Linked DNA regions of Teredinibacter turnerae T7901. The protein of the gene in region 2 binds, or shares a complex with, the protein of the main gene of each other region. Links are inferred from orthologs where the notes say so. Each region holds a gene or a part of one and is shown on either strand. Other genes may lie near its edges. The genes, in order: pnp, rne and eno.

Region 1 (7,698 bases), 1.8 Mb from region 2 along the record:
AAACAGCACAGGTTGTCACTACGAGAACTGCCAATGTAACACTTGCAAATCCCTGTCGCGGCTGCTTGAGCCTACAAGCAAAACTAATCCGCCTGTATATTGCTGCCAGTGTAGACGCCTATCCAAAACCACAAAATCACTGGCATTCAGCTCAAATTCCACATCAAACCCAGTATCGGCCTGCAGCTCGATACGCTTAAAGGCGATCAGATTTTTCACTGGGCTAGTGACCCCCGGGATACACCAGCGCGCATACAACTGGACGACTTCCACTGCAGCTCTGGCGCTTGTATTTTTAATGTTCACTTTCAACGAACATGCGTTAGCTGCTTTTGACGCCATTATTTGCGCGTCACCATAGACGATCGAGCTGTAACTCATTCCCTCGCCAAACGCCAGTAGAGACTCTGGGGGAGCGTCGACATAGTGATCAGTTTTGTCATACTTTGGCGATAGTTGAGCGTGCCAGCCAGGCGCCTGATTATAAAATACCGGTAACTGACCTACCGTTACGGGAAAACTTATCGGCAACCGTCCCGCAGGGTTCACATCGCCAAACAAGCAATCAGCGATGGCACTTCCACCAAAGGGACCTGGGTTGAACGCAATCATAACGGCCGCCGATTTTTCAAGCACCCAGCCAATCGTGTGCGGCTTGCTCATTATCATTACCGTAACAATAGGCTTGCCCGTCTCGACCAGTAGGTCAAAAACCGCCGATTGATTTCCTGGCAGGGATAGGTTGGCTCGATCGTGATACTCCCCGTATTGTGTGAGGTCGTCCCCTGCGCAAAAAACGATAGCATCGACATCTCTCGCCGCTTCTTCGATGGCAAAACGATTAGGAGCTTCGTTATTCAACGGGCCACAGTAATCTGCACCGAGATAATCCAAGCGATATCCGCCCCTGACACTGCGTTCGCGCAATGCCTGTTCGAGGGTGACCACCACCGTGCGATGGTCGACATTATTGACCTTATTGGCAAGAAACGCCCAGTCGCCCAATTGGTTGACCAGATTTTTAGCGTTGTCACCAACAACCAGAACTTTGTTCAGGCGGTTTGCAACCAGTGGTAAAGTACCGTCGTTTTTGACCAAGGTGATAGATTGACGAGACGCCTCCTCGGACACCTGCCAGCGTTCCGGCTGCCAGTGCTCAGCTTTGTCTCGCTGCAGCTCGGCTTCGAACAAGCCCAGGGAAAATTTTAGGTGGAGAATGCGGCGCACGCTTTGGTTGATCCGCTCCTCGGTCACTTTACCGCTGCGCACAAGCGCCACCGCACAATCGAAAAATTCTGGTGTGTTCATAAAAACATCGTTACTGGCTTCAAGGCAAAGCTCGACGGCCTGTTCAATATCCGACGCTGCGCTCTGCAGATTTACCATTTGCCCGCAATTATTCCAATCCGTGACCACTACACCTTGATAACGCCATTCCTCCCGCAACAGGTCGTTCAATAACCAGGTATTGGCGGAGCAAGGGATGCCGTTAAGCGATTGGTACCCCACCATCAGGGTTTTGCAGCCTGCATCGAGAACTTTTTTAAACGGGGGCAAAAAAACGGTGCGCATATTGCGCTCAGAAACGTGAACATCGGTGCTGTCTCGCCCCCCCTCCGCCTCTCCGTAGGCGGCAAAATGCTTGGCACACGCAGCAAAAGGCACCCCGGCACCCTCGTAGCCCGCGGCTAACGCGCCGGCATACTCACCAATGAGAAAACTGTCCTCGCCGAAGGTCTCTCCGGTTCGTCCCCAACGGGGGTCACGCGCCATGCATAGCACTGGTGAAAATGTCCAATCGAGCCCTGCGCCATACGCCTCCTGCGCGGTAATCTCCCCAATGCGGCCAAACAGTTCGGTATTCCAGCTACAGGCGGTCGCCAGCTGGGTTGGGAAGACGGTAGAGCCGTCTTCAAAACAGTGGCCGTGGATAGCATCAATACCAAATATTAAAGGAATGCCGAGGCGCGACTTTTCCGCGTTACGGCGTCTCAGCTGCACAATGGTGTCACCGAGGGCGTGCAGGTATGACCCCAGGTGATATTTTTCGATATACGTCTCATAGCCTTCATCAATCGCGGGAAGTTGCATCATCTGACCCAACTTTTCCTCGAGTGACATTCTCGCTAATAAATCGTCTACGCGATCAGCAATTGGAGCTTCGGGGTTTTTATAAAGTGCGTCTTGCAAATCAGCGCCCACGGCTAGGATCTCCTTGTTTCAGCGATCTGACATTATTTTTATCTGTTATCTTCGGCGCCCAACCGCCCTCAGACTAGTTGCTATAGCTACTATACAGGTAAACAGGTTGGGCTATGCAACAGCCAGTGTGCACAGCTTTTGGCATGGGTTGAACACTATTTGCCCGAGAATCTATAATGCTCGCCCCACTTAACTAGAAATGTTGTGATGGCTACTGATAAATTTGAAAACCTCACCACAGCAGATGTAACGCTTTACCATCGTCCTGCCTGCGGTTTTTGCTCTCGCGTCATGTACGCACTTAAAGATATGAATCTGGATATCCCCAAAGAAGATATCTGGCAAAACAGTCAGGCGCGCACAGACCTTTATAAAGGCGGCGGTAAAAACCAGGTTCCAGCGCTGCGCATTCGCCAGCCAAATGGTGACTATGTGTGGATGTACGAATCGCTGGATATCATCGATTTTTTACAGCAACACTTCAGCGAATAAGGGCACAGAAAAGCGCACCGACAACAATTGAGTGCAATTCCTAGCGACGTCCCGGGGTCTCAGAGCGCCAGAACATCCAGCCCACGGCAATGGCGGTAGAGTAATAGTGATCTGTTTCCACCAATGGGCTATCCGCGAAGACTGTATCGCCAATGTTGTCGTACCTGAGCGCCCAGGCATACCAAAAACGGCCGCTGCGCTTTTTTAGACTCAATTTGAAGTAGGTTCCGCTGAAACCACCTTCCGCGCTATACATCGGCCGTGATTCCGTAGCGAATTGCTCCGCAACATCGTAATAGTAGGCGTGGTATTTTTCTGTCGCCCAGAGTGCACCCATATCAAACTTGGCTTTCCAACCGGTATTTGTCTCCCGCCAGCGGTACGTTAATTTTGGATTAAAATTGTAACCGATAGGCTCAAAACCCGATGAACTCACCGTAAAAACAGCCCGCAACGGCATTCGTAACGACCAGCCCTCGTGAAAATCGTAACCGCTGAGGTTGATATTCAACGATGGGCCAAATTCGAGTGCGGAATCCAGTTCGGGCATGCCCTCGCGCTTTTTATTATCCTCGCTGTCGCCATTTAGCGCGGTTTCTCCGCTTACATTCAACTCCACTGATCGGCTATGAAATATGCGCCCTCGAATTCCATCCCGATCGGCTCGCAATCGCTCTCCGCGATAAATCAGAAACGGAAAAGGCAAACCCTGCGTTTGCTCCTCGCTAGAGCCCCGGTAATCCCCCAGGTGCTGTACTGCAGCCCCTACGCCCAATTCAAGCTTAGGAAGCGGCTCGCTATAAGCAGCGGTAGCGCAACAAAGTGGTACAAGCAGCAAACTTTTTTTTAACACAGCAACAAAACTCACTTAATCCCCTCAGTCAGCCATATCCTACCATGGTGATTGCACATTGACAGGCTACGGTCTCACGTAAATTCCAGGCAAAGAAAAGCCCGCGTAAAGCGGGCTCCTGAACTTTGCTGCGCGCAGGATTATTCTGCGTCGCTTCCACCCGTTTCTTCAGGCTGAGGCAGCAACTCTTTAATGGACAGTTTGATTCGACCGCGCTGGTCGATGTCCATGCATTTCACGTCCACTTCCTGGCCTTCTTTTAAATAGTCGGTCACATTTTGGACGCGCTCGTGAGCGATCTGAGAAATGTGTACCAGCCCATCTTTGCCGGGCAAGAAGTTTACAAATGCACCAAAGTCTACGATACGAACAACCTTACCTTTATAGACTTCACCGATTTCGGCTTCAGCAGTGATTTCTTCGATACGATTAATTGCGCCTTGCAGGCTATCGCCATCATCACCGTAAATTTTCACGGTGCCGTCGTCATCGATATCGATAGATGCGCCGGTTTCTTCGGTAATGGAGCGAATTGTCGCACCGCCTTTACCGATGATGTCACGAATCTTTTCCGGATCAACTTTCATGGTGTGGAATTGCGGCGCATTGTCGGACAGACTCTCTCGAGGCTGCGCGATAACCGCATTCATTTCGCTCAGAATATGCAAGCGTGCATGCAGTGCTTGTTCGAGCGCAGTCTCCATGATTTCTTCGGTAATGCCTTCGATTTTAATGTCCATCTGCAGCGCAGTTACACCATTGGCAGTACCGGCGACTTTAAAGTCCATATCACCCAGGTGGTCTTCATCACCCAGGATATCGGTCAATACAGCAAAGCCGTTTTCTTCTTTCACCAGGCCCATCGCGATACCCGCGACTGGTGCTTTCAGTGGCACACCTGCATCCATCAACGCCAGGCTGGAACCACACACAGATGCCATAGAACTGGAGCCGTTAGATTCAGTAATTTCACTCACCACACGCATGGTGTAAGGGAACTGGTCTTCCTTCGGCAACATGGCTGCAACGCCACGGCGCGCCAAACGGCCATGACCGATTTCACGGCGGCCTGTTGCGCCCATACGGCCACACTCACCAACGGAATACGGTGGAAAGTTGTAGTGCAGCATAAAATTATCACGGTGCTCACCTTCGAGCGCGTCGATAATTTGTGCGTCTCGGGCAGAGCCCAAGGTGGCAACCACGAGAGCCTGAGTTTCGCCACGGGTAAACAATGCAGATCCATGTACCTTTGGCAGAACGCCCACTTCGACTTGGAGTGGACGAACGGTTTTAGTATCGCGACCATCAATTCTCGGCTCACCGGCAACAACACGTGAACGCACAATGTTTTTCTCGAGCTTGCCGAAAACTTTTTTCACATCATCTTGCGAAATATCTGAACCTTCACCGGCCAACTGAGCAACAGCCTGGCTGCGCAGTTCGGAGAGACGATCGTAACGTTTCTGCTTATCGGTAATGCGGTAGGCAACACCGATTGACTCTTCAAAATCCGCCTTCAGGGCATCAACCAACGCTTGATTGACCGCTTCTGGCTGCCAGTCCCAGGTGGGCTTGCCTGCGTCTTTGGCCAGCTCGTTGACCGCTTGCACCACCGCTTGCATTTCCTGGTGCGCGTAAAGGACAGCACCCAGCATAATGTCTTCTGGCAATTCGTTCGCTTCAGATTCCACCATCAGCACGGCGTCTTGCGTACCGGCAACCACCATATCCAGCTCTGAACTGGCCAGTGCCTGGTAAGTAGGATTCAACAGGTAGCCGTCTGCTTGGGTGTAACCGACGCGCGCGGCGCCAATCGGACCATTAAATGGAATTCCGGAGATCGCCAACGCAGCAGAAGTTCCGATCATGGCGCAAATATCGGGGTCCACATCTTTTTCCGCTGCAACAACGGTACATACCACTTGTACTTCGTTGACAAAGCCGTCTGGGAAAAGAGGACGAATTGGTCGGTCAATCAGGCGCGAGGTAAGTGTTTCTTTCTCAGAAGGTCGGCCTTCTCGCTTGAAAAAGCCACCGGGAATTTTACCAGCTGCGTAAGCCTTCTCCTGGTAGTGTACAGAGAGAGGGAAGAAGTCCTGGCCAGGTGACGCTTCTTTTGCGCCAACTACGGTGCATAGAACGCTGGTTTTGCCCATGGAAGCCAATACCGCACCAGTCGCTTGACGAGCGATACGGCCAGTTTCCAGGGTGATTGTGTCGTTTCCGTATTGGAATTTTTTAATTACGGGATTCATTGCTTATCCTTCGTACAGTAAGTGCCCCATTGCACTTTAATTTTTCATTTCTTTGCATATAAAACGCTGCCATTCAAAACGCATGTACAGCGGGTTTTCCACCACCCGACAACCTCGGTTTGCACGATTATCCAGCGGGAAGAAAGAGAAAACGGTACTTCAAAAGCAAAAGTGCCCGCTCGAGGCGGGCACTTTGCAACTTAGCGGCGCAGACCCAGTTTTTGGATCAGAGCTGCATAACGGTTAACATCTTTTCCTTTCAGGTAATCCAGCAGCTTGCGACGCTGGTTTACCATACGGATCAGACCACGACGAGAGTGGTGATCCTGCTTGTGATCAGCAAAGTGACCCTGCAATTTATTGATATTAGCCGTCAGCAATGCGATTTGAACTTCAGGTGAACCGGTATCGGTTTCGGAAGTTTGATGTTCTTTTACGATTGCGTCTTTTTCTTGTGCACTCAGTGCCATGGTATTTCCTCAACATTCGAGAATATGCTTCAACAACTGAAACCAGTTGCCATGAATCCGGCCTGCCCGTGCATATTTACAGCCAGGTCGGTCGCAGGAAACTCCTGCGATTCTTTGCTTGTCGGTACAGTAATTGGCTTATTTAGCCATATTGAACCAAGCGTTTAGGCGCCACGCGGCCATCGTCTGTGATCTCCGCAACGCCTAAAAATTGTTCATTAGCGTCAAAGACGCGCACTGTATCACCTTCATCCCCCAAACGGTAGACTTGGTTATTGATAACCGCCTGCCCTCGAGAAAAGTAAAACGCCGAATGCTCGTCCAGGTCCAGCCTTGGTAAGGCTTCCACCGGAGCATCGACTGGAAGCAAGTGATGATCCAGAGCCTCAGCGCGATCCTCACCGCGCTCCAGCTCAAGCGCCTCCAGGTCCAATGCCTGTGATTCACTAAAAGGCCCCGCTTGAACACGCCGTAATTTCGCTACATGCGCGCCAACCTGTAAATCGCGCCCAAGATCTTCCGCTAAGGTTCGAACGTAAGTGCCTTTGGTGCAGGCAATATATACGTCAGCCTCCGCGACCACCCCCGGACGGAACGCCAGCAATTCATATTCAAGAATAGTCACCGGGCGCGCCTCGCGTTCAACTTCAATGCCTTCTCGCGCCAGTTTATAAAGCGGTTGACCATCTTTTTTAAGCGCGGAATACATGGGTGGGACCTGATCAATATCACCCAAGTACGCCGTCATCGCTTGCCGAACCCGATCCGCTGTCAGCGCTGAGGCGTCTGTAGTGCTGAGAGTCTGGCCGTCCGCATCCGCAGTATCGGTACTCACACCAAAGCAGAAGGTACTTTTGTACGCTTTATCCGAATCCAGCAGGTATTGGGAAAATTTAGTCGCCTCACCAAAACAGAGAGGGAGCACGCCTGTAGCGAGTGGATCGAGCGCTCCGGTATGACCTGTCTTATTCGCAAAAAACAAACGCTTCGCTTTTTGCACAACATCGTTCGAGGTCATACCAGCGGGTTTATCTATTACTACAACGCCGTGCAAGGGACGGCCAAACTTACGTCGACGCCCCAAACGCTATTCCTCTTCCTGCCCGGCATCATCCTGATGATGTGATTTGTCTTCTGCAATCGCACGATCAATCAGGCTCGAGAGCACTTGTCCACGTACGGCAGTCTTGTCGTAATAAAAGTGAATGCGCGGAGTTGAGCGAATTGTAAGATCCTTGGATACCACATTTCGCAAAAATCCTGCGGCTTTATTCAAGATACTCACGGACGTTTCAATGGCACGCTCATCATCAACACCAATAAAGGTCACGAACACCTTCGCTAGTGCCAGGTCTCGCGATACCTCAACGGCGTTAATGTTTACCATGCCCACCCTTGGGTCCTGAATTTCCATCCGTATAGC
Region 2 (8,567 bases):
TTTGCCAGCGCCACCGGTTCTCGGTTTTCACCTTCAGCGGCAAACGCCAATACCGTAAACGCGTTGCCAAAATCAGCCAGCGCCTGCGCTGCGCGCAAACAATGGGCTTCTGGCAGAGCCTCACCGCCGCCCATGGGGTCGGCGGAATAGGCCGCTAATAATGTTGCCAGCGCCTCTGCGTGAGCAGGGTTGTGGTAATCAGCAAGCAGAATTTCATATGCCATCAGGACTTTCTCCACTGCAAAATATCGCCGAAGTGGTCCACGCACAGCTCTGGGTTATACGGACGCAACCGATCAATATGATGGGCGCCAAAGCTCACCGCAATGCGCGGCATATCAATCGCCTGCGCCATCGCCATATCGTATTCTGTATCGCCAATCATAACCGCATCGGCTGCGTCCACATCGAATTCCGCCAGCAGCTCAAGCAACATTTTGGGGTCGGGTTTGGATGCAGTTTCATCCGCGCAGCGACTGCCATGAAAGAAATCCGTCAATTCCAGCTTGGCGAGCACCCGATCGAGCCCTCGGCGACTCTTACCTGTCGCTACTGTCAAAATGTGCCCCTCTGCGGCCAATGTCTGCAACGTATCCATCACGCCATCGAAAAAGGGCGAGGGCTTAACATCGGCGTCAATGAAGAACGCCGAATACCCGTCGCGAACTGCCTGCAATTGCTCAGCACTTACTTCCGGCAGCAATCGAGCGACCGCTTCGGGCAGCCCTAAACCGATGATATTCTTTATCGCCACGTCTTCAACGGCGGGCAAACCCGCCTGGACAATGGCCGCGTTCATGCAACTTACGATTTTGGCGGCAGAATTACTTATGGTGCCGTCCCAGTCAAAAATATAAAGCACGTTACCTCTCGCTTGCTTTTAGCTGTTTGAGTGTCGCTTGTAAATCGTCCGGCAATGGCGCACGAAATTCCAAATATTCCCCGTCCGGCATAGGCACGCCCAGGTAGCCAGCATGGAGAAAAAGGCGCCGAGATCCGAACTGGCTCATAACCTTATTAAATTCGTCGTCGCCGTATTTATCATCACCCACCAAGGGATGCCCCTTGTATTGGGCGTGGACGCGTATTTGATGGGTGCGCCCGGTGATCGGCCTGGCCTCGATCAATGTCGCACTCTCAAACCGCTCGAGCACATCAAATTCTGTGCGCGAAGGCTTGCCCTCGGGGCTTGCCCGTACGATACGTTCGCCATTCCCCACTTCGCCTTTCAACAGCGGCACATTCACGGAGTGTGCACGATTCGGCCAACGCCCTTTCACCAGCGCCTGATAGCGTTTATCAACCTGTTTTTCGCCCCGAAACAGATCCTGCAAGTAGCGCAGCATAGACCGTTTACGCGCAATGAGTATGCAGCCAGACGTCTCCCGGTCAAGACGATGCACCAGTTCCAACGCGGTATCTTTCGCTTTGAGCTGGCGAATTGCCTCAATAAGGCCGAGGTTTACGCCGGAGCCGCCGTGAACAGCGAGCCCAGATGGCTTGTTCACCACCAAAAGCTGGTCGGTTTCGTACAAAACTGCATCTTCCAACGCCAGCAAAAGTGACTTGCCTGCCGGGGTCGGCGCGTCAGGTTCCGCCAACCTGATTGGCGGAACACGTACCAGGTCACCAACGGCCAACTTGCGCTCTGGCTTCACCCGACCTTTATTTACACGTACTTCACCACGACGAATTATTCTGTAAATCAATGATTTAGGCGCACCTTTCAAGCGTGCAACCAAAAAGTTGTCGATGCGTTGACCCGCGTTATCGTCGGTTATGGTGAAGAATTGAACCTGCTGAGACATGTGTGGCTGCTGCGAATTGGAATAACGACGCGCATAATAACAGGGATTAAAAGATACACGCACAGGTTCACGAGAGCTGAGGGTAGTTAGTATACACAAACCACCCACACCGGAAATTGCAAGGCGTGACCAACGGTGCTATAGTCCGTCAAGTTGGGTGTAATTTGTTGTTTTTGCAACAAAAGTTTCTTATTTCGAATAGGACTTAAACAACCTTCCCCGACACTGGTCGCAGCAGAATTCCATAGAATCGCTGGACTTGGTAATGAATGAGATTTGGTCCCCGAGCTCCGGAAAATATTAGCTCGGGCTTAAATTGCAACAATATTGTGCTCTAACAGAGTACGTTGCTTAGAGAAACTTAGGTCGACAGCCTGTCGATTGAAAAGAATCTTTCGTTGTACGCACTCCTTTATACGACTTGAACGTCAGCGAAAAAAGCATTCGGCGTTTCGTCCATTTGAAAGGAACGACCTCACCAGGTACGCAGATGAATACCTGGTGAGCAGCCGGGTGAATTTCCAACCCCACGACGGTTATGGTGATTACTTTTCAAACAGCCGCTGTCAAGAGCAGACAATTGAATAGTCCGTGAAGATTTACGGACTATAGATGACAAAGGCGACAGTGGAATTCACTCCTGGTTTTAATGCTACCCACACAAAACCAAACAGGATTGAGGTCTTTCCAGTCGTCACTATTGGTAGACATAGTAGGTAATTGCCCGCGCCCCTCGTGGGCTCTGGGATAGATGACAACGATTTACGTCAGCGGTCCGTCCGCTAGAACAGTAAATCTCGCCAACTGTTACCCGCACAATAGTTACTCATCTGGTTTTCTCGCTCAACCTTCGTATCCGGGCTGGCGTCCTCTGTGGCTTGCACACCACAGAGAATCATAAATGAAGAGAATGCTCATTAACGCTACCCAGCCTGAAGAGCTGCGCGTAGCCCTTGTCGACGGTCAGTGGCTTTATGACCTGGACATTGAAAACCGATTAAAAGAACAACGCAAGGCCAACATTTACAAGGGTAAAATTACCCGTATCGAACCTTCTCTAGAAGCGGCATTTGTTGAATACGACAAGGGCCGTAACGGATTCCTCCCCCTCAAAGAAATTTCTCGCGAATACTTCCTCAAGCAACCCAATGAAATCGATGGCCGCATCCGCATCAAAGATGTCGTCAAAGAAGGCATGGAAGTTATCGTACAAGTGGACAAAGAAGAACGCGGCAACAAAGGCGCCGCGCTCACCACATTTATCAGCCTCGCGGGTCGTTACCTGGTACTTATGCCAAACAACCCCCGCGCTGGCGGTATTTCACGGCGCATCGATGGCGATGATCGCTCCGAACTAAAAGACGCGCTAAGCCAAATCGAAATACCTAATGGTATGGGTATTATCGTGCGCACTGCTGGCGTCGGTCGCTCCGCAGAGGAACTGCAGTGGGATATGAACTATCTCACCACCCTTTGGAACAATATCCAGGAAGCGGCTAATCAGAGCACGGCACCTGCATTTCTGTTCCAGGAAAGTAATGTAATTATTCGTGCCATTCGCGATTATCTGCGCCCCGATATTGGTGAAGTCATTGTAGACGACATCGCCGCTTACAATCAGGCAGCGGACTTCGTCCAAATGGTGATGCCAAACTATCGCAGCAAAGTAAAGCTGTATGAAAAGTCGGTACCTTTGTTCAATCACTATCAGATCGAAGGTCAGATCGAAACCGCCTTCGAACGCGAAGTAAAACTGCCCTCTGGCGGCTCCATCGTTATCGATGTTACCGAGGCGCTGGTGAGTATCGACATCAACTCATCGCGCGCAACCAAAGGCGGTGACATTGAAGAAACTGCACTTCAAACGAACCTGGAAGCGGCCGACGAGATCGCCCGCCAGTTGCGTTTGCGCGATATGGGTGGCCTGGTGGTTATCGACTTTATCGATATGCAGCCAGTTCGCAACCAGCGCGCCGTTGAAAACCGTGTGCGCGATGCACTGAAAATGGACCGTGCTCGTGTCCAGGTGGGCCGTATCTCTCGCTTTGGTTTACTTGAAATGTCACGCCAGCGCCTGCGCCCGTCACTTGGAGAAACCACCTCCAAAGTCTGCCCTCGCTGCAGTGGCCAAGGCACTATTCGTGGCACCAAGTCCATCGCACTCTCCATTCTACGTCTGGTTGAAGAAGAAGCGCAGAAGGAGCGCAGCGCAGAAATCCGCGCGGTGGTTCCCGTGCCGGTTGCAACCTACCTGCTAAATGAAAAGCGCAAATCGATCTCGGATATCGAAAACCGCCACCAAACACGGGTGACAGTGCTCCCGAACACCGAAATGGTAACGCCGCACTATGAAGTTACACGTCTGCGCGATGACGACGACACGTCTGAGATAAGCTATACCATCGAACTCAATCATCAGGAAGATCAAGACGACAGTTCTGCACCAACTGCGCCAGTGGCCATGCCGAAGCCTGTTGTACAGCAGTTGGCACCATCACAACCTGCACCGGAGCCCGTCAAGCAGGCGCCAGCGAAAACCGCGGAAGGTCCAAGTCTTATCGCACGCATCATCGATGCTCTTAAATCGCTGTTTGCGCCAGAAGAAGAAGCAAAACCCGCGACAAAAGGCAACCAGCGCAGCCACCAGAAAAAACGTAACGCCAACACCGGCAATCGCAATAACCGAAATCGCAAGCCGCGAGATCGTGATAGAGACGGCGACGAAACGAGCGACAACCGTAAACAACAGCGTGACGCTCGCAGTGACAGCGGCAAACGCGATAGCAATAACCGTGATAACAATAACCGTGATAGCAACAGTCGCGATAATAACGGTCGCGACAACAACCGCAACGACCGCCGTCGCTCACGGCGCCGCAAAGATGAGAGCGGGCGAAGCTCTGAGTCTGATACCCAAGTACAAGCATCTGTTGACAACACGTCGGCCAGCGAAGACAAACCCGCTCGCCGCCCTGCAAATCGTCGCGGGCGACCACAGGAGCGTCAGCGCGGGCCTTTACCTGAAGTAGAAGCGGGCTTGCAGCAGGCAGATGACGGTCTGGATACCAGCGAGGAACTGCTCGATAGCGTAGAGAACCTAACAGCCGATACCGATCAGGAGAATACCCCAGCAAAAGAAGGTGGCAGCAGCCGTCGTCGTCGACGCAGCCGTGGTCGCCGAGGCGAGCGGAACGCAGATAGCACCTCAGAGAATTCTCCAGAATTGCAGGAAACACAGACCGACGAGGCAAACGCTACTCCGGAAAATGCCGAGAAACCTGTCCCTGAGGCTACCAGCACCATTAACCAGCTCGAAACCCAACTGGACAATGCAGATGCAGCACTTAGCGATGCCCTGAGCGAGCTGGAAGGTGCATTACATGAAGCAAGGCAGGAGCACGAAGCCAACGCAGTACGAGAAGCAGCCGCAGCAAAAGCGTTACTGTCTACAGCGCCTGCAGACAATATCGTCGCTGAAGCAGAAACCAGCCCGGAAACAAACCCAGCGCCGGAAGCCGACACGGCTCCAGAAACAGCGACCGCGAAGCAGCAGCCTCAATCTCAAAATGCGCCAGATTCGGAAACGAGTGTAGGAGCTAGCCCGGACACTGCAAATGACAGCAGCGATAGCGATACCGAAATCGTTGAGTCCGCTGAAGTGCAAGTTGAAGCTGCGACAGAAGAAGACAAACCTGCGGACACAGCTCCAACGCCTAATGTTGCTGACGCCCCGAGCGAGTCTGCTGCTGGGGACGCTGTCGAAATTGCAGAAACGGTGGAAGCAGATTCGGTAGAACCTGCAGAAAGCGCACCTGTTGTAGCGCAAGACGAGGCCGCGGCACCCGCATCATCCACGAACACGGCAATAGCGAGTGATGAGCCATCAGAGCCTGCTAAACATGAGCGCGCGTCTAACGATCCACGTTACATGCCGAAACCCGTGGTCAACGTCCAGGTGATCAGCGTCAACCACGAAATCCGCATGGGCCGTCCGCTGGACACCTCTGAGCCAGCGAATATCGTGCGCAATCCTCGCGATTTGCAGCGTGCACCCAACGACCCGCGACGCACTCGCAAACCTGCTCCGACAGAGCCATCTGCCGCGGAAAATTAAAACTCGGACCTTTCAGTGAGCCCGCTTAACGCGGGCTTTTTTATGTCCGAATTAAACGAACTCTGAATTTGAATTTCCGGATAAATCTGGCTGGTTGAGGAAAGAGCGTGCGCAGCTCTTGTAGCTTTAATGGGCCAGATTGATTGGTGGGTACAAAAAAGGCCCACCCGATGGGTGAGCCTCCGTGGATTCTTGCCTTCGATCTGGTTTATCCCATGCCCAAACAGGGATTGACTCGGCTGCGCCTCACCCCTGCGGGGCGACCTGCGGTCGTCCAAATTGGCTAACGCCAATTAGTCGAACGGGGGTTCTCATCAAATCATGGACCCAACACTTACAAAAAAGGCCCACCCGATGGGTGAGCCTTTTTGTAAGTGGCGGTGGGCCAGGGATTCGAACCCCGGGAGCTGTTACACTCAACGGTTTTCAAGACCGCCGCTTTCGACCACTCAGCCAGCCCACCGGAAGGGTCGCAATTATACATGGGATTCTTGCTGCCGCAAGCCCAATCTACTGATTTTTAAGATTTTTATCCGACGTCTCCACGCCAGGTTCACAGCAGCGGCTGTAGAATCGGCCACAGATTATCCAGGATTATAGGTTGTGCTTCAGCGGTTGGATGAATTCTGTCCGCTTGCATCAACTCCGGCTTGGTTGCTACGCCTTCGAGTAAGAACGGCACCAGCGCTAGTTGATACTTTTCTGCCAAGGCCGCGTACTGGTTAAAGAAAGGTTCGGTATATCTCTGGCCAAGATTAGGGGGAATTCGAATCCCCGTGAGTACAACTTTGGCAGCGTGTTGCTTGCTCAGCTTGATCAGGGTTTCAAGATTACGCGTGATATAAGGAACAGGTTTACCTTGCAAGCCATCATTGCCGCCGATTTCCAACACAACGACGGCAGGCGAATACTCCGCCAAGAGTGAGGGTAAGCGCTGTAGTGCCGCCGAGGTTGTGGCGCCACCCACCGAGGCGTTGACCACTTGGTATTGCTGGAGGCCTTTGTGTTGCGGCGACGCCAGGCGCTCCTGCAAGAGCGCAACCCAGCCTTGCTCCGCAGCCAAATTGTGGGCCGCACTTAAACTGTCGCCCACCACGAGAATGACGGGCGCTTGCGGCTTCGCAACCGCTCCCGTGCTGACACACCAGGCCAACACGCAACAGATTGCAAACTGAAGTGGCTTTGGACTACAAAATCGAGATACTTTTTTAAGGTTGTAACGCATGATAAAAACAGAAGACCTCCGTCAACAGGTACCGGTTTTTGATGGGGTGCTGGATATTCTTAAAGGCATCAACCTGCATATTCAGCATGGCGAAAGCGTCGCCATTGTCGGCTCATCCGGGTCCGGCAAGTCCACCCTATTGGGCATGCTGGCTGGCCTGGACGTGCCCTCCAGCGGCACAGTTTTACTGGATGGCGAGGATATTACGCGATTAGACGAGGAAGCCAGGGCAAAAGTTCGCGCGCGTTTGGTATCGTTTGTATTTCAAAACTTTCAGTTGCTTGGCAGCCTCACTGCCTTGGAAAACGTGATGCTGCCGCTCGAAGTTAACGGCTTTGCCGATGCGGCGGAAAGAGCGCGCAATTATTTGCATAAGGTTGGCCTCTCGGCGCGTGAACATCACTACCCCCGCCAACTCTCTGGTGGCGAACAACAGCGGGTTGCTCTGGCACGAGCATTTTCCTCCGAAGCCCCGATTCTCTTCGCCGATGAACCCACCGGCAATCTGGACGCAGAAACCGGCCATGCTATCGCCGACTTGCTGTTCTCCCTAAACGAGCAATCACAGACCACGCTGGTACTGGTCACCCACGACACCGGGCTCGCTCGACGCTGTCAACGCCAGCTCAAAATGAGAGCGGGTCAGCTGGAGGAAATACGGCTGAATGGTGGCCCGCAGTGAAATCGATCTTTACTCTATTATGGCGGGATTTCCGCGGTGGCGAACTCACTATACTGATCCTGTCGTTAATGCTGGCCACAGCCACAGTCACCAGCATCACGCTGTTTACAGACCGAATTCAAAATTCCATCCTCGACGAAGCCACCGAGTTTCTCGCCGCTGATGCGCAAATACGCAGCAGCATGCCCATAGCGCAAAGTACACTGGACGCGGCAGCCAACCATAATTTGCAAACCGCACAAATACAGTCGTTTCGCGCTATGGCATTTTCTGACAACGGCATGCAGCTGGTGGCAGCCAAGGGGGTCTCCGAGGGCTACCCGCTCAAAGGCGCGGTTACGGTTGCCGACTCACCATTCGGTATTGGCAGCAACGTTTCGCACGGGCCGGAACCGGGCAATGTATGGTTGGCGTCGCGCTTGTTCGGCGCATTGGATATTGCCATCGGCGATACCGTTTCGGTAGGCGACGCGCAGTTCACAGTCACTAAAGCCCTTATAAAAGAACCAGATGCACCCGAAAGTTTTTTTGGTGTTGCGCCACGCGCCATGATGAATCTTGCGGATATACCCCGCACCGGCGCCATTCAGCCAGGCAGCCGGGTGAATTTCAGTGTGCTGTTGATGGGAGACGCAGCGTCGCTGACTAGCTTTCATCAGGCCGTGCTGGCAGAGGACTCGCCCCACACCCGCTGGGTCGGTGTCGAGCAAAGCAACCGGAATATCGGCGATGCACTGG
Region 3 (7,622 bases), 1.4 Mb from region 2 along the record:
TGGGAACGATTGTGACCGGTTTGTTTGTTGCAATCTCTATGACCTCTGGCGGCGGAGCCTGGGATAACACCAAAAAAGCGATTGAAGATGGCGCCCACGGCGGCAAGGGTTCAGAAGCGCACCAGGCGTCTGTCACCGGCGACACCGTCGGCGACCCCTACAAAGATACCGCAGGCCCAGCAGTTAATCCGATGATTAAAATTACCAATATTGTCGCGATTCTGTTGCTGGCGGTGCTAGCCTAACGTAAATCGCTAACCATACAAAAGCCCGCACAACTGCGGGCTTTTTTGTATCTCTAGAAAACGCCAACGCTCAATATATTAGAGCCTGACAACACCGGTTACACGCCTCAACTTTTAGCAAGAATTAGCGCTAATAATTGTGTAAAAATACGTGTTGAATAAAGGTAACAGCAACCGGAGACACAGATGAACCACGGATTACACAACAAACGCGTTTTAATTACTGGCGCCAACGGCGGAATTGGTACAGCGTTAGTATCGGCGTTTCTCGCCGCCGGGGCACAACAGGTTGTTATGGCCGTTAGAAACACCGAAAGCGCCGCGGGTTTCGCGCGTCAATTTGGATCGCGTATCCTGGTTTTACCGCTGGATTTAACCTCCGCAACAAGCGTAACGGATTTGGCATCGCAGGCAGGCCCCTTGGATATCGTCGTGAACAACGCAGGAGCTATGACCCTTACAACACCACTGGCAGAGGATGTAGAAGTACGGTTCCAACAGGAACTGGAAGTGAATACATTCGGCCTACTCCGCATGGCAAAAGCGTTCATCCCTGTACTGGAAAAATCCGCTGGCGTTTTTATTCAGGTTAATTCCATTGCCTCACTCATTAGCGATGGCAGCCTCAGTACCTACTCCGCATCGAAAGCCGCAAGCTTTTCGTTTACCCTGGCTTTAAAAGCGACGTTAAAAGCCCACGACATACGCGTGATCAGCGTCCACCCAGGCCCCATCGACACCCCGATGGCAGCGAGTGCTGGCTTTAGTGATATTGCAGAGCCTCCAGAAGTCGTCGCAGAGGCCGTTTTAAGCGCGTTAACGACAAACGACTTTCTGGTATTTCCGGACAAAATGGCAAAAGAATTTGGCGATGCGTTTCAGCCTTTTGCAAACGCTTACCTGAAGGATCTTTGAAGCAGAAAGCGCTAGCAGCAATCGCTTTATTGTCACCCGTTAAGATTGAAGAAGTCGTGCGGATGTCTGCCTGACAACAGGGCATTATTGAAAGGAATATATTTAAGAAGAGAGAAATACGGCAGCGCGATTTCACACGACTCTCGCGCTGCCGTAACGTGATAATGAAAACCCGCTAGTAGTAATTCAGTTTCGCCGCCTGCTCAGCCTGAATCGCTGTAAGCGCGATGGTGTAAACGATATCATCGACCAGCGCGCCGCGGCTCAGATCGTTCACCGGCTTTTTAAGCCCCTGCAATACTGGGCCAATACTTAACACGTTCGCGCTGCGCTGAACGGCTTTATAGGTGGTATTGCCGGTATTCAAATCAGGGAACACAAACACCGTAGCTTTACCCGCGACAGGGCTGCCCGGCGCTTTACTGGCGGCAACGCTGGCAATTGCGGCCGCATCGTACTGTAAGGGGCCGTCGATAATCATATCGGGGCGCTTGGCCTGGGCAATTTCAGTGGCCTGGCGTACCTTGTCAACATCGGAGCCTTTACCAGACGAACCCGTTGAATAGCTGATCATCGCGACTTTAGGGTCGATGCCAAACGCTTTCGCCGACTCTGCAGACTGAATCGCAATTTCTGCCAGCTGTTCCGCAGTCGGGTTGGGGTTCACAGCGCAATCGCCGTATACCAGCACTTGGTCCGGCATCAGCATAAAGAAAATTGACGAAACAATGCTGGATTCGGTACGCGCTTTAATTAACTGCAACGCGGGGCGAATGGTATTTCCCGTGGTATGCATGGCACCACTGACCAGACCATCGACCTCACCGACCGCCAGCATCATGGTACCGAGAACAACGGAATCTTCCAGTTGTACCTCAGCCTGCGGCTGACTCAAGCCTTTGTGCTCGCGCAGCGCAACCATGGGTTGCACGTAACTTTTGCGAATATTTTCCGGGTCGAGAATTTCCAGCCCATCTGGAATTTGCAAACCGTTCACTTCGGCAACCGAATGAATTGTTTCCGGTTTACCCAACAACACGCAACGCGCAATACCGCGGCTGTGGCAAATAATCGCAGCCTGTAACGTGCGCGGCTCATCGCCTTCAGGTAGCACAATACGCTTACTCAGGCTTTGCGCTTGACGCACCAGATAGTGACGGAACGCCGGTGGCGACATACGCACATCCTGTGGCAGAGAAGCGCGGTCCGCCAGCCATTGCGTATCGAGCGAGTGAGCCACTTCGTCCATAACTTCTAACATGCGCTGCACGTCTTCAGCCGGAACCTCTTCGCTCATATTATCGAGCAGTTGCACCGTGGCCAGTGAATCCAGCTCTGACGACAAAATTGGTAAGCCGGTGTTAATTGCGCTGCGGCACAGGGTCATAACACGTTCGTCAGGCACCATATCGCCGGTGAAGAGAACGCCCGCGAGAGGGACGCCATTAAGTGATGCCTGGCTCGCCGCCAGCATAATATCTGCGCGATCGCCAGGCGTTACGATCAAGGTACCGGGCTTAAGGGCATAAACAATATTCGCCACGGTGCGCGCGCACAAAACGACAGAAGATACCCGGCGCTGAACAATATTACCGGCATGCAGTACCCGTGCATTCAAATGCTTGGCAACATCCAAGGTTCGCGGTGCAATAAATGCGGGGTTCCAGTGGATAATGCCCAGGCAGCGGAAATCCTGGTGGTTGAAGATCGGCAATTTACGCTTAACAAATTCAATGTTTTGCTCCGCCACTTCCCAATCGTCGGCCGCGTCATCTGCGCGTACCCGATGACTGCCTTTAGGTGGCGCCCCAACCTTATTCAGGATACAGCCCAACAAGCGTGGGTTGTTCAGTCCACCAAAAATACTGGCGGTGATATTTATCCGCTCATTGAGTTGTGCAGAAGAATAATGTTTTTTAGCTGCAACAAGAATGACATCACTGCCTAATGTCGCGGCGATTCGAGTGTTCAACCGTACAATGTAATCTTCGTTTGGACGAGGCACCAGCCCCTCCACAACCATCACATCGGCATCGCCAGCCGAAGCCTGGAAATTTGATATTACCTCTTCCATCAAGTCATCGAGCCCGCCGGAGGCAACTTTGTGCTGCGCGTACGACAGACTGATAGACGGCGCAGGCTGCAAGCCCACGGTTTCCTGAATCAAGGTATTCGATCGTCCCGGACCCGTATCGGTGCCGTAAATCTGCGCGATCGGTTTGAAGAAGGCAACGCGCACCCCCAGCTGATCGAGTGCGCGTACCAACCCCAAACAAACTGAGGTTAAGCCAGTGCCCGACGATGTTGGAGCCAAATAAAAACTATGCATGGTCAGTCACCCCCAACACCAGTTTTTTCGCATCACGTGCGATCATTGCTTCTTCATTCGTTTGAACTACCATAGCGCGAGTGGGCGACGTATCAGTCGTAATGACTCCTGCGGACTCTTTGCCATGAATGGCATTCGCAGATCCATCCACCGTAAAACCAAAAATCGCGAGAGACTCAAGCACTTTTTTGCGCAAGCCACCGTTATTTTCACCTATCCCACCCGTAAACACGACGGCGTCGATACGTGACAGAGAAGCCGCCAATCCCGCTAACTGGCGAGCCAGGCGGAAACAAAATACATCAATCGCCAATTGGGCGGATTCATTACCATTTTCGGCCGCCTCGACGAGAGTGCGCATATCGTTGCTGATTTGCGAAATCCCGAGCAAACCAGATTCACGATTCAACACATCGGTAATCTTCTGTAGTGACCAACCCAGGCGATCCTGCAGGAACTGATGTAGACTGGGATCGACATCACCAGAGCGAGTGCCCATCACAAGGCCCTCCAGTGGTGTCAGCCCCATGGTGGTATCGACACTCTTACCGTTACTCACAGCCGTTGCACTACAACCATTACCTAAATGAGCAATCAACAATTGATTATCAGATTCAGGCAAGCCCAGGCGGCGAATAGCTTCACCGGCAACATAGCGATGGCTGGTGCCGTGAAAGCCATAGCGACGCACACCCTGTTGCTCGTAGAGGTGATATGGCACCGCGTAGAGATACGCTTTCTTCTCCAGCGTTTGGTGAAACGCCGTATCGAACACCGCGACCTGGGGAAGATTTGGATAAAGTTCACCAATTAACCGAATACCCAAGACGGCGGCTGGATTGTGAAGCGGCGCCAGATCGGAACAGGATTCCATCTTGCCTAGAGAATAGTCGTCAACCACAACTGACTCTGAAAACGCCTCACCGCCGTGCACCACTCGGTGCCCAACTACAACCACATCGGTAAAGTTAACGCCAAATTCCGGAAGCTTTGCTACCAGAATAGCAATAGCACCTTGATGATCTGCGTCGATATGGAATCGCTGCACCTCTCCTTCGGCCGGAACTATCTTCATATTGGCTTCAGGTGTGCTGAGTGCTTCAGCTACACCATTTAACAGGGGGGCATCGGAATCCGTGGGGAACAGTGAAAATTTAAACGAGGAACTTCCGCTATTAAAAACAAGCACAAACTGCATAAGATAAAAACTCTGTAAACCGGTTCGCCAATATTCTAACGGCTTTTAGTATTCAGTGTTTTGATCGAAGTGCTTTTGTGGAGGGATAAACCGCTGGAACGCGATTTAAAATGTAATAAATTTTAAGGTACTGCACAAAGGGCAAAGCACAAGAACATGAAGTTGAAAGCTGTTTAACGGCGCGATCGAAGCACTCAAGGTTCACGGAGAGGCGATGGGGGCTGGAAGGTGCGCAATACACCCGAAATTGGAGCCGGTGCCCAGCATCATTTTAAAGGACTTGGTGTTCTGTAACGAAGTGCGCCGCTAGTGCGCACTGCTTAACGTTGTCTCCAGAGCGCGGAGTTCCTGCTCCAACCGGTGGTAATTGACAAGAGACAGTAGGCACTTGGCCAGAAACGCCGCAACTACCGCGCAAGCAATGCTCAAAACGGTATCCGAAAAACTAAGACCCGCCCCACTTTCAAGTTGCAACAATACAAAGAGCAAAAGTACCAGAGAGAATACGGGTGGCACCACTCGACTGCCACCTTCATTGAACAGTCGGGCGATTTTTTGGCTGGCGCCCGTATCTGAGAGCGGGCGCCCGCGCTGGCTGCAATCCCGCTCGGGCGTCACTACCAGGCGACGTACCGCAGGGCGGGAAAAACGCTTGTTTAAACGACGGAGGTTATGCACATCATTTTGGTTTTCTATCACAATCAGTTTACCGTTGTTCATAGCGTGATCTCCGTCTCAGTTGATGGACGCAACGATACGCTCGGTGAGGGTGATGGTCTGTGATATTTTCACCGTAACCGCGTGGGGCATGCCCAAGTAGAACAACAAGCCAGGCGATAGCGCCAGGATTAGCGCCTAAATTGTCCGGCACAAAAAACCCGGCCTAAAGCCGGGTTTCGAGTGAGGCTGCACAACACAGCCTCTGGTGTGTACAGATCGCTTACGCCTTGAATTCAGCGCGGCCGCGATATGGTGCTTTTTCGCCCAGTTCAGCTTCAATGCGAAGCAGACGGTTGTACTTGGCGATACGGTCAGAACGCGACAGAGAACCGGTTTTGATCTGGCCTGCGGCAGTTGCAACTGCCAGGTCAGCAATAGTGGTATCTTCGGTTTCGCCGGAACGGTGAGAGATTACGGCGGTGTAGCCTGCGTCTTTCGCCATTTTGATCGCGTCCAGCGTTTCGCTCAAAGAACCAATCTGGTTGAATTTGATCAGGATGGAGTTACCAATACCCTTCTCAATGCCTTCTTTCAGGATTTTGGTGTTGGTTACGAACAGATCGTCGCCAACCAGCTGCACGCGGCTACCGATTTTCTTGGTCAGAACGTCCCAGCCATCCCAGTCGCTTTCGTCCATACCGTCTTCAATAGACAAGATGGGGTACTTGCTGGACAGCTCGTCCAGGTAGGCAGCAAATTCGTCTGCAGTGAATTTTTTGCCTTCGCCAGCCATATCGTAGACGCCGTCTTTGTAGAACTCAGATGACGCACAGTCCAGAGCCAGAGTGATGTCTTCACCCAGCTTGTAACCCGCAGCAGCTACGGCTTCAGCGATAGCTTCCAGCGCACCTTCGTTGGAAGGCAGGTTAGGAGCAAAGCCACCTTCGTCGCCTACCGCAGTGTTCAGGCCACGGCCAGACAGTACTTTTTTCAGCGCGTGGAAAACTTCAGCGCCCATACGCAGTGCTTCGGTGAAGTTAGGCGCAGAAACTGGCTGAACCATGAATTCCTGGATGTCGACATTGTTGTCGGCGTGTTCACCACCGTTAACAATGTTCATCATAGGAACAGGCATGCTGTACTGGCCAGGGGTGCCGTTGATTTCCGCGATGTGCGCGTAAAGAGGAACACCTTTGTCAGTTGCCGCAGCTTTGGCTGCAGCCAGAGATACTGCCAGAATAGCATTTGCGCCAAGAGTGGCTTTGTTATCAGTGCCGTCAGCGTCGATCATGATTTGATCGAGTTCGCGCTGTGCGGCGGCGTCTTTACCCACCAGCAGAGGCTTGATGGTTTCGTTGATATTGGCAACCGCTTTCAGCACACCTTTACCCAGGTAGCGGCTTTTGTCGCCATCGCGCAGTTCCAGGGCTTCACGGGAGCCGGTAGAGGCTCCAGAAGGCGCACATGCGCTACCGACAACACCCGACTCCAGGACCACTTCCGCCATTACGGTAGGGTTCCCGCGGGAGTCCATTACCTCAAAACCAACTACGTCTACAATCTTACTCATAGTGACTGTCTCTCTTTGTTTTACTGACAAGTGTAAGGGAAACTACTGAATATCCAGCGGTGGCAACACCTTAACCAGGTTGTCCACGGCTTTCATCTGCCCAAGGAAGGGTTCCAGTTTGTCCAGTGGCAAGGCACTGGGGCCATCGCACTTGGCTTCGTTCGGGTTCGGGTGGGCTTCAATAAAAAGCCCCGCCAACCCCACTGCCAGGCCAGCCCGCGCCAATTCAGCGGTTTGCTGACGGCGCCCCCCGGAGGCCGCACCCAGTGGATCGCGACACTGTAACGCGTGAGTTACGTCAAAAATGACGGGCAAGCCGTTACTCACTTCCTTCATGGTTCGGAAACCCAGCATATCGACAACCAGATTGTCGTAACCCATGCAGGCTCCGCGTTCACATAAGATGACATTTTCATTGCCACCTTCTGCAAATTTCTCAACGATATTTCTCATTTGCCCAGGGCTGAGAAACTGCGGTTTTTTCACGTTGATTACCGCATCCGTTTTGGCCATCGCTTCGACCAAATCTGTTTGGCGCGCCAAAAATGCAGGCAGCTGAATAACATCCACCACTTCTGCCACCGGTGCCGCCTGTTGAGGTTCGTGCACATCGGTGATCACAGGTATACCAAATTCTTTCTTCACTGCCTCAAAAATGCGCAGCCCTTTCTCCATTCCCGGCCCGCGATACGAGTGGATGGAGGA

Evidence for each region.
Region 1: the proteins of rne (region 2) and pnp are in contact, whole or in part, in a cryo-EM structure (PDB 9QH0), measured with the Escherichia coli proteins. The link is inferred for Teredinibacter turnerae T7901 from one-to-one orthologs.
Region 3: the proteins of rne (region 2) and eno are in contact, whole or in part, in a solved structure (PDB 2FYM), measured with the Escherichia coli proteins. The link is inferred for Teredinibacter turnerae T7901 from one-to-one orthologs.

What each region holds. Positions count from the first base shown.
Region 1 is NC_012997.1:3,559,047-3,566,744, forward strand. Bases 3,247-6,172 are described here. They hold pnp (polyribonucleotide nucleotidyltransferase), read right to left. Parts: upstream 5,806-6,172; coding sequence 3,688-5,805; downstream 3,247-3,687. Other genes in these bases: TERTU_RS14200 (MipA/OmpV family protein), read right to left, coding at 3,247-3,562; rpsO (30S ribosomal protein S15), read right to left, coding at 6,006-6,172. Outside these bases: TERTU_RS14190 (glycoside hydrolase family 3 N-terminal domain-containing protein), read right to left, coding at 19-2,202; TERTU_RS14195 (glutaredoxin family protein), read left to right, coding at 2,410-2,694; more of TERTU_RS14200, read right to left, coding at 2,735-3,246; more of rpsO, read right to left, coding at 6,173-6,275; tRNA pseudouridine(55) synthase TruB, read right to left, coding at 6,418-7,359; 30S ribosome-binding factor RbfA, read right to left, coding at 7,363-7,698. UniProt on the Escherichia coli protein: Involved in mRNA degradation. Catalyzes the phosphorolysis of single-stranded polyribonucleotides processively in the 3'- to 5'-direction. Also involved, along with RNase II, in tRNA processing.
Region 2 is NC_012997.1:1,778,521-1,787,087, reverse strand. Bases 2,328-6,122 are described here. They hold rne (ribonuclease E), read left to right. Parts: upstream 2,328-2,709; coding sequence 2,710-5,922; downstream 5,923-6,122. Outside these bases: TERTU_RS07585 (GNAT family N-acetyltransferase), read right to left, coding at 1-224; TERTU_RS07580 (HAD family hydrolase), read right to left, coding at 224-862; 23S rRNA pseudouridine(955/2504/2580) synthase RluC, read right to left, coding at 864-1,808; TERTU_RS07560 (arylesterase), read right to left, coding at 6,476-7,147; TERTU_RS07555 (ABC transporter ATP-binding protein), read left to right, coding at 7,146-7,829; TERTU_RS07550 (ABC transporter permease), read left to right, coding at 7,826-8,567. UniProt on the Escherichia coli protein: Endoribonuclease that plays a central role in RNA processing and decay. Required for the maturation of 5S and 16S rRNAs and the majority of tRNAs. Also involved in the degradation of most mRNAs.
Region 3 is NC_012997.1:3,138,429-3,146,050, forward strand. Bases 4,773-7,622 are described here. They hold eno (phosphopyruvate hydratase), read right to left. Parts: upstream 6,918-7,622; coding sequence 5,628-6,917; downstream 4,773-5,627. Other genes in these bases: TERTU_RS12575 (hypothetical protein), read right to left, coding at 4,994-5,407; kdsA (3-deoxy-8-phosphooctulonate synthase), read right to left, coding at 6,960-7,622. Also shown: TERTU_RS12555 (sodium-translocating pyrophosphatase), read left to right, coding at 1-245; TERTU_RS12560 (SDR family oxidoreductase), read left to right, coding at 432-1,160; pta (phosphate acetyltransferase), read right to left, coding at 1,336-3,489; TERTU_RS12570 (acetate/propionate family kinase), read right to left, coding at 3,482-4,687. UniProt on the Escherichia coli protein: Catalyzes the reversible conversion of 2-phosphoglycerate (2-PG) into phosphoenolpyruvate (PEP). It is essential for the degradation of carbohydrates via glycolysis.